DNA from 2 places in the Micromonospora sp. DT44 genome. Region 2 is predicted to be linked to the other one. Evidence: riboswitches for the same ligand, from Rfam matches in the RefSeq annotation. Region 2 holds a riboswitch; the other holds the start of a gene.
What was found. Region 2 has a riboswitch for S-adenosylmethionine ahead of thrC (threonine synthase). Riboswitches for the same ligand answer to the same signal wherever they lie in the genome.
Positions count from the first base shown of each region.

Region 1: linked by a shared signal. The riboswitch ahead of ACLQ25_RS00685 (ABC transporter substrate-binding protein) and the one ahead of thrC (threonine synthase) in region 2 are both predicted to bind S-adenosylmethionine.

Region 1 covers NZ_JBNCKS010000001.1:150,721-156,732, forward strand. Annotated here, with positions in the region: gene ACLQ25_RS00670 (hypothetical protein) at 1-990, shown strand, start outside; gene ACLQ25_RS00675 (amino acid ABC transporter ATP-binding protein) at 1,001-1,744, opposite strand; gene ACLQ25_RS00680 (amino acid ABC transporter permease) at 1,741-2,511, opposite strand; gene ACLQ25_RS00685 (ABC transporter substrate-binding protein) at 2,551-3,276, opposite strand; SAM riboswitch class IV at 3,717-3,828, opposite strand; gene ACLQ25_RS00690 (amino acid transporter) at 3,915-5,864, opposite strand.
Region 2 covers NZ_JBNCKS010000013.1:15,935-21,946, forward strand. Annotated here, with positions in the region: gene ACLQ25_RS09970 (ArsR/SmtB family transcription factor) at 100-405, opposite strand; gene ACLQ25_RS09975 (DMT family transporter) at 497-1,465, shown strand; SAM riboswitch class I at 1,533-1,668, shown strand; gene thrC (threonine synthase) at 1,679-2,965, shown strand; gene ACLQ25_RS09985 (GNAT family N-acetyltransferase) at 3,202-4,221, shown strand; gene paaN (phenylacetic acid degradation protein PaaN) at 4,273-5,946, shown strand.

The DNA of each region.
Region 1 (6,012 bases), on a different contig from region 2:
CGGTTGCCCCACCTGGCGTTCGCCCGTCCGGCGGGGGCACCCCGGGCGAGCTGGCTGGGCGACTGCCACGCGGTCGACGGTGACCCGCACTCCGACGCCGACTGCCCGAGGCACGCCGTTCCCGCGCCCACCGGAGACCCGTTGGCGCTGCCCCCGGGTTCGCTGCCCCGGGCCGTACGGGAGCTGTATCCGCATGACGGCGCGGCCACCGCCGACCTGGCGCGGCGGTTACGGATCGCCCAGGACTGGCGCGCGGACGCGCAGGCCGTGGCGAGTGGCATCCGCGAAGCGGCGGCGACCTGGGCGTTCCTGCGTAACTCCTGCGTGCTGGGCGTGCCCGTGCCCGGCGCCAACGGCCTCGTGCTCACCGTGGCGCCGGGGCGCCCCCCGGACGACCGGCCGCTCGGCGAGCTGCACGAGGCGACCGTACGCGCCCTGCCCTCCGGCGGCGGCCCGGTGCCGTACCAGGAGCTGGCCTGCCTGCTGCCCGAGCCGGCGTCGACGACGCAGCGCATGCCGACGTACGCCGGTGCGGTGGACCTGACCGCCGCCGCGCCGGTGCGGACGCTGCGGCTGCCGACGCCGCGCCGGCCGCTGAGCACCACCGGGCGGGGTGTGCTGCTGCTCTACGAGGCCCGGCACGCCATGGGTCGGCACGTGGCGAGCGCGCCGGTGCGCGACAGCGCGTACTGGGATTCCGAGGCGGCGTTGAACGTCTTCGAGTTCACCCTGCTGGAACGGGTCGCCGGGCGGCACTACCAGGAGGCGGTGGCCGCCTACCTTCAGGCGTTGCGGCGCGAGGGTGACCTGCTCGCGCGCCCGCACAAGGTGCTCGACCGGCGTCGCCGCAAGGCGCTGTCGCTCGCGTTCGGCGGGCTGGACGACGAGGAGCTGCACCTGTGGGCGTCGGTCGCCTACCGCAACGCCATCCTGGAACTGCTCGGCGACCTGAAGGCGTTCGCCACGCACCTACGCCTGCAGGCCGGCTGACACCACGCCCTCAGAGCACCTGGGCGAGGAAGCGACGCAGCCGGGGATGCTCGGCCCCCTCGAAGATCCGCTCCGGCGGACCGGCCTCCAGCACCACACCCCGGTCCATGAAGGCGACGGTGTCGGCGACCTGGCGTGCGAAGCCCATCTCGTGGGTGACCACCACCATGGTCATCCCGGCGGCGGACAGGTCGGCCATCACCCCGAGCACCCCCTTGACCAGCTCCGGGTCGAGCGCCGAGGTGGCCTCGTCGAAGAGCATCACCTCGGGCCGCAGCGCCAGCGCCCGGGCGATCGCCACCCGCTGCTGCTGCCCCCCGGAGAGCTGGGCGGGCCGGGCGTCGGCCTTGCCGGCGAGCCCCACCAGCTCCAACTGCGCGCGGGCGACCTGGACCGCCTCGTCCTGGCCGAGCTTGCGCAGGCGGCGCAGCGCCAGCGTGATGTTGCGCAGCACGCTCATGTGCGGGAACAGGTTGAACTGCTGGAACACCATGCCGACCCGCTGGCGTAGCGCGTCCGGGTCGTCCCGCAGCACGCTGCGGTCGTCCAGCAGCACGTCGCCGCGATCAGGCTCGATGAGGCGGTTGAGCGTACGCAGCAGAGTGGACTTGCCCGACCCGGACGGTCCGATCACGCAGGCCGTCGCGCCGCTCGGCACGCTCAGGTCGACGCCGCGCAGCACGCGGTTGGATCCGAAGGCGAGGTGGATGTTCTGTGCCCGCAGGCTGACCGAGGTGGTCGTGGCGGTGGTCATCGCCGATCTCCTTCCGTGGTCGGGGCCAGCGTGGGCTCATCGTCGTCGTCCGGCGCCGCGGTGGTCCGGCCGTCGCGCAGCCGCCGGTCGATCCAGTTGACGAGGTGGGTCAGCGGGACGGTCAACGCCAGGTAGAACAGACCCGCCAGCAGCAGCGCGGATTCGTTCCCGGTGGTGGCCGCGTAGTCCTGCCCGATCCGGAACAGCTCGCGCTGGCTCGCCACCAGGCCGAGGAAGTACACCAGACTGGAGTCCTTGATCAGCGCGATGAGCTGGTTGACCCAGGCGGGCAGCACCCGCCGGATGCCCTGCGGGATGATCACCAGTCGCATCGCGTCGGTCCAGGAGAAGCCGAGCGCCCGGGCGCCCTCCAGTTGGGCCGCCTCCACCGACTGGATGCCGGAGCGGAAGATCTCCCCGATGTACGCGGCGGCGATCAGCGACAGCGCGAGGATGCCCAGCGGGTACGGGTCCGGCCCCCACACCCGCATGCCCAGCGGTGCCAACCCGACGCCGATCAGCAGGATCGTCGCCGCGGCCGGCAGCCCTCGGAACACGTCCGTGTAGACACGCGCCGGCCAGCGTAGCCACCGACTGCGGGAGATGCCGGCCACGGCCAGCAGCAGACCGAACACCGTGCCGAGCAGGGCGGCGGAGACCGCCAGGATCAGCGTGTTGGGCAGCCCGACGGTCAGCATCTCGGGCAACGCCTCGCGCATCGCGTCGATGTCGAAGAACGTTTCCCAGAGGGTGCTCAACGGATCCATCGTTCGCCTCTCCTACCGCCCTGCTCGCTCGTCACCAGGTCAGGACGCGGCCGACGCGGACGCCGACGGCGCCGCGACCGTGCCGCTGCCCGGCTTGAAGTCCGCCGGGATCGGCCGGCCCGGGTAGTACTGCGCCTGCAACCGGCTCCAGGTGCCGTCGGCGATGACCTCGTCGAGGGCCTTGTTCAGCGCCTCGCGCAGCTTGTCGCTGCCCTTGGCGACGGCGTACGCGGTCGGTGCCGGGCTGAGCTGCTTGGCCGCCACGGAGATCTTGCCGTTGCTGTCGGCGGCGGACTTCTCGCCGATCTCGGCCGGTGCGATCCAGGCGTCGGCCGTGCCCGCCTTGAGCTGGTTGATCGCACCGTTGTAGTCCGGCACGCGGACCGGGTCGAGCTGCTTGCCGGTGGCGTAGTCGTCCTGGACGGTGCCCTGAACCACCACGACGCGCTTGCCCGTGAGCTGGTCGAATCCCTTGATCGGCGAGCCGGCCGGCACGTCCAGCCCGAAGTAGCCGAAGTCGTACCCGTTGCCGAAGTCGACGGTCTTCTTGCGCGCCTCGGTGATGGTGATCGAGGAGCTGCCGACGTCGAACTTGTGGTTGTTGACCTGGGACAGCAGCGCGGAGAAGTCGGTGCCGACGAACTCCACCTTCAGGCCGAGCTTGCCGGCCACGGCGGTCAGCAGGTCGTTGTCGAAGCCGGTGAACTTGCCGTCCTTGAGGTACACGTTGGGCGGGGCGTCGGTCAGCGTGCCGGCCCGCAGCACGCCCGGCTGCGCCAGATCGTACGGGTTCCCGCCGTCACCCCCCGAAGAGTCACCCCCGTCAGAGCAGGCACCCAGCAAACCAACGGTCAACAACGAAACCCCAACAACAACAAAACGAGAGAAAATACGCATAACGAACTCCAAAGGGATACGTCGACCCCGTCGATCATGAAGTTGTTGCCGCGACACGCCGGTCGGGCGGGCAACAACTTCATGATCGACGCGAAGAAGGGTCGGGAGGGTAGGGCGGGGAGGGTGGGGCGGGGGGTGGAGCGGGTGGGGCGGGTTAGCGCTTTAGGCGGCGGTACACGCCGCGCTGCGCATTCGCATCAGGTCCACGTGGAGGCGCCGGGTCAGGGCCGGCGTACGCCGGCTGGCCGGTGGTGTGGGGCTGAGGATGTGCATACGGTCTCCCGGGTCTTGGTGCTGACCTGGGTGCCAGGCCACGCTTGCACCGACGTCCCGCCGGTGCCTGGTCCTCACCCGGGGCACCCCACCGCGGAGGAGGGTTGCCGGCCAGCGAGCCGGGGCTTCGCGCTGGCACTCATGACCTGCGCCGAGGCTAGCAGCAGCCACCGGTCGGTCGTCCAGCCGATATGACCACGCTCACCGGCCGCGACCCGCGCTCGGCGAGCCGGTCAACCGGCGTGCACGTGGGGTCGGCGTGTCTGGTCCGGCTCCTGACGGCGCAGGATCTCCCGGGTCACCGAGGCGATCTCGCCCTGCCCGAACGCCAGGTAACGCAGCACGTTGCGGGCCGGGCCGCCCTCGGTCCACTCGAAGTAGATGTGGGGGCGGCGCGTGCTGCGGTCGCGGATCTCCAGCAGCAGCGCGGCCAGCGCGTTGGGCACCGAGGAGCTGGCCAGGCTGAGCACCGGGAAACGGTCGTGCGCCACGCTGCCGCGTACCAGCAACCCGGTCTCGAAGTCCGACGGATCGGTGACCGTGACCTCGACGAAGACCACGTCACTGTCGTCGGGGAAGTCGTTGTCCGCCATGGTCTGGGCCAGCTTGTCGCGGTACTCCGCCAGGTCGCGGCGCTCCGGCTCGTGCGCGATCAGGCGGATCCGGCGTCCGGCGCGCTCGTCGACCATCCCGGTCGCCACCTCGTCGAGTTCCACGTGGTCGACCCGCAGCTCGAACGCCCGCATCACCCGCGAGAGCGCCGACACCAGGATCATCGCGCCGATGAAACAGGCGGCGATCTTCACGCCGTCCGGACGCTGCACCACGTTCGCCACGGTGGTGTAGACGAACACCACCGCGATGATCCCGAACGCGACCGTGCGACCGCGCTGACGCCGCCGCCGCGCCGCGAGCGTCACGGCCGTCGCCGCCGAGGTGATCAACACCAGAACCCCGGTGGCGTACGCGCCGCCCTGCGCGTCGACGCTGGCGGAGAAAATGATCGTGATCAGGAACGCCACGCCGGTGAACACCAGGACCAGCGGTCGGACCGCGCGGGCCCACGTCGGCGCCATGCCGTAGCGGGGCAGATACCGGGGTACGAGGTTGAGCAGCCCGGCCATCGCGGACGCCCCCGCGAACCAGAGGATCGCGATGGTGGAGAGGTCGTAGACGGTGCCGAACACCCCGCCGAGATGCTGGTGGGCCAGGTAGGCCAGCGCCCGCCCGTTGGCGGCCCCGCCCGGCCGGAAGGCCTCGGGCGGGATCAGCACGGTGGTGGTCACGCTGCTGGTGATCAGGAAGACGCTCATCGTCGCGGCGGCGGTGGTGAGCAGCCGCCGCGCGCCCCGGATGCGGCCCAACGGCCGGTCCTCCGAGTCCTGGCGGTCTCCTCGGATGTGCGGCATCACCGCCACCCCGGTCTCGAAACCGGACAGGCCCAGCGCCAGCTTCGGGAACACGAGCAGGGACAGCCCGACCACCAGCAGGGGATCCCCGTGTCCGGTGGTCAGGGCGTTCGTCCAGTCCCCGACCGCACTCGGGTGGCTCACCACCCGCCACAGCGCGTCGGCGATCACCACCGCGTTCAGCGTCAGGTAGACCGCCACCAGGACGACGGCGATCCCGATGGCCTCGCCGAACCCCTTGAGGAACACCGCGCCGAGCAGCGCCACCAGCAGCAGCGTGACGACCACCTCGTGACCCTTGAGGCCGCTGGGCAGGAACGGGTTCTCGTCGAGGTGGGCGGTCGCGTCGGCCGCGGACAGGGTGATGGTGATGATGAAGTCGGTGGCCGCGAAGCCCAGCAGCACCAGCACGAACAGCTTGCCCGGCCAGTAGCTGAGCAGGCGTACGAGCATCGCGATCGAACCCTCGCCGTGCGGGCTCTCCACCGCCACCCGCCGGTAGACGGGCAGCGCGCCCAGCAGCGTCACCAGCACCAGCACCAGGGTCGCCACCGGCGAGAGCGCCCCTGCCGCCAGCGCCGCGATCCCTGGCTGGTAGCCCAGCGTCGAGAAGTAGTCGACGCCGGTCAGGCACATCACCTTCCACCACGGGTGGTGCCGCTCCTCCCGTGGTCGCACGTGCAGGCCCTGCGGCACGGGCTGCTGCGACTCGTCGGCGAGCAGCCAGCGCCGTACCCGGTCGGTCCGCCGGCCGGCACGCCTGTTGACCTCCACTGGCGTCACCCCCGTCCCGCCCATGGTCACCGCGAGTATCCGCCGTCCGCTCGACGTCCGTCCGGCGGTGCGCGGAACCCGCCCGCCGGGGAGTACCGGCCCGGGGCCCCGGGTTTCGGGTCGGAAGCACCGGGGAAGCAGCGCCCCC
Region 2 (6,012 bases):
CGTTCGGGGTGGCGTTCCATCGGGTGATGCCGTGGACGATTCAGCTCCAAAGGACCCGAGAGGGAGGGGTCGCCCCCGCGCCCCTACCGGGAAGCGGGGTCAGGCCGGCGGGCGGGGAGTGAGGACCGCGTCCAGGAGGCCGGGGTAGAGCTTGTCCACCTCGTCGCGGCGCAGTCGGACCAGGCGGCTCGTGCCGGCGGCCCGGGTACGCGTCAGGCCAGCCTCGCGCAGCACCTTCAGGTGGTGGCTGCGGGTCGCCTTCGAGACGCCGAAGTCGAAGCTGCCGCAGGCCGCCTCGCCGCCCTCGGCGAGCGCCCGGACGATCTGCAGCCGCACGTCATCGGCGAGCGCGGCCAGTACGGCGGTGACCGGTACGGCGGTCAGGTCGGGTTCGTGCGGCTCCATGTGACCAGTCTAACCCTTGTTCGACAACGATCGAACAACACCCTAAGGTCGGTGTCGTTGGTTCGAAGATACTCGAACATTGGAGCTGACGATGCGATCCCGCGCCGCCGCCTACCCGCTGCTCGCCGCGCTCGCCTGGGGCGCGATGTTCCCGATCCTGGCCACCGCGCTGGCGAGGGTCGACCCGCTCAACCTGACCACCGTTCGCTATCTGTTCGCCGCCGTCATCCTGGTCGGCATCCTGCTGCTCCGCGAGGGGTCTGCCGCGCTGCGCCTCGGCGGTCGGGGAGTCGAGGTGGTGGTGCTGGGCGTCGTCGGCTTCGCCGGCTTCAACCTGCTCACCAACCTGGCCCTCGAACACGCCGCCCCGCAGCAGATCTCCCTGTTCGTCGCGACCACCCCGATCATCACCCAACTGGTCCGGTGGGCCCGGGACGGCGTACGGCCGAAGCCTCTCCTGCTGGCCCTCTCCCTGGTGGCGCTCCTCGGCGTCGGCCTGGTGATCACCCGCGGAAGCCTGGCCGGGCTCGGCCAGTTCGGTCTCGGCGGACTCATGATGATCGGCGCGGTGCTCGGCTGGGCCATCTACACCCACGGCGCGACCCGGTTCGGCGCCTGGTCACCGCTGCGCTTCACCACGCTGACCGCGCTCGCCGGCACGGCCGCCATGCTGGTCGCGAGCATCGGCGCCGACGCCGTCGGGTGGCAGCACGCGCCGGCCGCCGCCGACCTGGTGGCGGTCACCCCGCAACTGGCGTACGCCGTGCTCGTCGCCGCCGTCGTCGCGGTGCTGGCGTGGAACACCGGCGTGCAGCGGCTGGGCGCGGCCAACGCCGCCCTGTTCATGAACCTCGTCCCGGTGACCACGTTCGTCGTGCAGATCGCCCGTGGCTACCGGCCGGAGGGGGTCGAACTGGTCGGCGCGGCGATCACCATCGCCGCCCTGGTCGCCGCGAACCTCGCGGCGCGCACCCGGCCCCGGCCCTCGTCGCCGCCCCGGGCGACGGCGGTCACCGATCCCGTGGCGGTGGTCGACCAGGTGGCGGTGGCGGCCCGCTGACCCACTGGCTGGGATGCCCGGTGGAGGCGCCGGGCAACGTTGCCTAGACTCGACGGCACAACTGCATACCTCATCCAGAGGGGCTGAGGGATACGGCCCGACGACGCCCCGGCAACCACCCCGCGCGCTCACCGCTGAGCGACCCGCGGGGCAGGTGCCAATTCCGTCCCCGCCGCACCGTGCGATGCGGGGAAAGATGAGAGGACCCTCGACATGACGTCGACGCTCGCCGCCTCCGGCATCGACACCTCCGCCAGCCCCGCCCGCGCCCTCGTCTGCCGCGCCTGTTCGGCCCGCTACCCGCTCGCCGCCCAGCACGCCTGTTACGAGTGTTTCGGCCCGCTGGAAGTCGACTACGACACCGCCGCCCTCGCCACGGTCACCCGCGAGCAGATCGAGGCCGGCCCGAACAACATCTGGCGGTACGCCGCGCTGCTGCCCGCCGGGCAGGACCCGGCCACCCGGGTCACCCTCGACCCGGGTCTGACCCCACTGGTGGCGGCACCCCGCCTCGCCGCCGAACTGGGCATCACCGCACCGCTCTGGGTCAAGGACGACAGCGCCAACCCGACCCACTCGTTCAAGGACCGCGTCGTCTCGGTGGCGCTGACCGCCGCGAAGGCGCTCGGGTTCGCCCGGTTCGCCTGCGCCTCCACCGGCAACCTCGCCAACTCGGTGGCCGCGCACGCCGCCCGGGCCGGCGTGCCCTCGGTCGTCTTCATCCCCAGCGACCTGGAGCAGGGCAAGGTCATCACCACCGCCGTGTACGGCGGCGAACTGGTCGCCATCGACGGCTCGTACGACGACGTCAACCGGCTCTGCGGCGAGCTGGTGGAGACCGACGAGTTCGAGGACACGGCGTTCGTCAACGTGAACGTCCGGCCGTACTACGCGGAAGGCTCCAAGACCCTCGGGTACGAGGTGGCCGAGCAGCTCGGCTGGCGCATCCCCGCCCAGGTGGTCATTCCGATGGCCAGCGGCGAACTGCTCACCAAGATTGACAAGGCCTTCTCCGAGCTGGTCGAGATCGGCCTGGTCGAGGCCCCGGCAGGCGGCTGGAAGGTCTTCGGGGCGCAGTCGGCCGGCTGCAACCCGATCGCGACGGCCCTGCACGCCGACACCGACACGATCATCCCGGTCAAGCCCACCGGCATCGCCAAGTCGCTCAACATCGGCGACCCGGCCGCCGGCCTCTACGCCCTGGAGGCGGTGCGCCGCACCGGCGGGTGGATGGAGTACGCCGACGACGACGAGATCCGCGCCGGCATCCGCGACCTGGCCCGTACCACCGGGGTGTTCGCCGAGACGGCGGGCGGCGTCACCGCGGCGGTGCTCCGCAAGCTGGTCGAGTCCGGCCGGCTCGACCCCACGGCGGAGACGGTCATCTTCAACACCGGCGAAGGTCTGAAGACGATCGACGCCGTGGCCGCCCAGGTCGGCCCGACCCACCAGATCAAGCCGTCCCTGCGTGCCGCCCGCGACGCCGGTCTGCTCGGCTGAATCCACCGGGTGACTGGATTTTCGCTGTGAGTGTGGAAAACCCGCCGCTCAGGACTTGACGGCAGGAACCGGACGGCGCAAGATGCTCCGTGCGGGAGGGCATTTCGCCGAAGACTTTTGAAGTTCTTGCGACCCAACGCCGGAGGCGTTGTGCGAGTGCCCCTCCCGACCACGTTCGACAGGGCCAGCGAAAATTCGCTGGCCCTGTCGCTTTTGCTCCTGCCAGGCTCGCCCACATGAGCATCACGATCGCGCCGTTCGACGGCACCGACCGGACCGCGGTCGACGAGGCGTACCGGATCGGAGCGGCGGCCACCGAGGCCGATCTGCCCGACTTCCCGCCGTCCTGCCGGCAACGCTTCGACGCCCAATTCCACACCCCGATGCCCGGCACCCGTTCGCTCTGGGCGCTGGCCCGGCTGGACGGGGTGCCCGCCGGTTACCTTCAACTCGACCTGCCGCAGCTCGACAACCCCGACAACGCCACCGCCGAGCTGACGGTCCGTCCGGACCTGCGTCGCCGGGGCGTCGGCCGGGCCCTGCACGAGTACGGGGTACGCCTGCTGCGTCAACACGGCCGCAAGCGGGTCGTCGTGATGGCTGTCGCCGCGCTGCCCGGCGGTCCGGCCCGACCGGTGGCGGGCGCGGCGTTCGCCACCGCGCTGGGCGCGCACTCCGCGCTGGTCGAGGTGCGCCGCCGGCTGGCCATCGCCGACATCGACCGGCTCGCGCTGCGAGCGGCGCTGGCCGAGGCCCAGCCCCGCGCCGAGGGCTACCGGTCCGTCACCTGGCAGGGGAGCACCCCGCCGGAGTACGTGGCGGACATCGCCTACCTGGACGGCCGGCTGCTGATGGACGCGCCCATGGGCGACGTGCAGTGGGAGCCGGAACAGGTCGACGCCGAGCGCATCCGGGGCAACGAGCGCGCCCTGGACGCCCGGGGCCGGCGGCGCTACCACCTCGCCATGCGACACGAGGCATCCGGCCGGCTGGTCGCCTGGACCCTGCTCGACGTGGGCGCCTCCGTCGACTGGCACGCGTACCAGCAGATCACCCTCGTCGACCCGGCCCACCGTGGTCACCGGCTGGGCCTCATCGCCAAGGCCGAGAACCTGCACCACCTGCTGACCCACGAGCCCGCCGTACGCGTCATCGACACCTGGAACGCGGCGAGCAACAGCTACATGGTGGCGATCAACGAGCAGCTCGGGTTCCGCCCGGTGGACGCCTGGGACAACTGGCAGCTCACCCTCTGACGGGTATCCGCCGCTACTGTTCGCGGACCTGACTCAGGCATGATGGCGGGCATGACGGAGACCCCGCATCCCCTGCACGACAGGCACGCCGACACCCTCAACCGTGCGCTGACCGCGATCACGGAGCGGGGCTACTGGTCCGCCTATCCCGAGTCCCCCAGCCCTCGCGTGTACGGCGAGACCGCCGCCGCCGACGGCAAGGCCGCCTTCGAGGCGTACCTCGGTGCTGACTTTCCCCTCGACCAGCCCGGCGCTGGCGGGCGGATCGCCACCGAGACGAGCCCGTTCGGCGTCGACCTGGCGGTGCGGTACCCGCACGCCGGGACCGACGAGTTGGTCGCCGCCGCGTCCGCCGCGCTGCCGGCCTGGCGCGACGCCGGCCCGCAGGCCCGGGTGGGCGTCTGCCTGGAGATCCTCGACCGGCTCCACAAGCACATCTTCGAGCTGGCCAACGCGGTGCAGTTCACCAGTGGGCAGGCGTTCGTGATGGCCTTCCAGGCCGGTGGCGCGCACGCGCTGGACCGGGCGCTCGAGGCGCTGGCGTACGCGTACGCCGAGATGACCCGGCACCCGGGCACGGCCGGCTGGGAGAAGGCCGCCGGCAAGGGCGACCCGCTGCGGATGATCAAGACGTTCCACGTGGTCCCGCGTGGCGTGGCGCTGGTGATCGGCTGCAACACCTTCCCGACCTGGAACTCGTACCCCGGACTGTTCGCGTCGCTGGTCACCGGTAACCCGGTGATCGTGAAGCCGCACCCATGCGCGGTGCTGCCGCTGGCGATCACCGTGAAGTACGCCCGGGAGGTGCTGGCCGAGGCCGGCTTCGACCCGAACCTGGTTCTGCTGGCGGCCGAGGCCCCCGGTGAGAAGCTCGCCAGCGACCTGGCCCTGCACCAGGCCGTCAAGATCGTCGACTTCACCGGTTCCACCGAGTACGGCGACTGGCTGGAGACGCACGCCCGGCAGGCGTCGGTCTACACCGAGAAGGCCGGCCTGAACACGGTCGTCATCGACTCCACCGACGACTTCGCCGGCATGTGCCGCAACCTCGGTTTCACGCTGACCCTCTACAGCGGGCAGATGTGCACCACCTCGCAGAACATTCTCATCCCGGCCGGCGGCATCGAGACCGACCAGGGGCACAAGAGCTTCGACGAGGTGGCCGGCGGGATCGCGGCGGCGATCGGCAAGCTCACCGCCGACCCGGCCCGGGGTGTCGAGCTGACCGGCGCCATCGTCAACGACGGGGTGCTGGAGCGGCTGGCCGAGGTCACCAAGGTCGGCGAGCCGGTGCTGGAGTCGCGGACGGTGGCGCACCCGTCGTACGCCGACGCGGTGGTGCGTACCCCGACGATCGTGAAGCTGACCGCGGACGACGCCCAGACGTACGGCCGGGAGTGGTTCGGGCCGATCTCCTTCGCCATCGCGACCGACTCCACCGCGCACAGTCTGGAGCTGATGCGCCGGACCATCGGCGAGAAGGGCGCGCTGACCGCCGGGGTCTACTCGACCGACGAGGCGGTGCTGGACGCCGCCGAGGCGGTCGCGATCGAGGTCGGGGTGCACCTGTCCGGCAACCTCACCGGCGGTGTCTTCGTGAACCAGTCGGCGGCCTTCTCCGACTTCCACGGCAGCGGCGCCAACGCGGCGGCGAACTCGGCGCTGACCGACGGGGCTTACGTGGCTAACCGGTTCCGGATCGTGCAGTCTCGGCGTCCTGCCTGATTGGTTGCGGTTGGGGTTTCCGGGGCAGCCCGCCCCGCTCCGGGCGGTCAGGCTTGATCCCTGCGC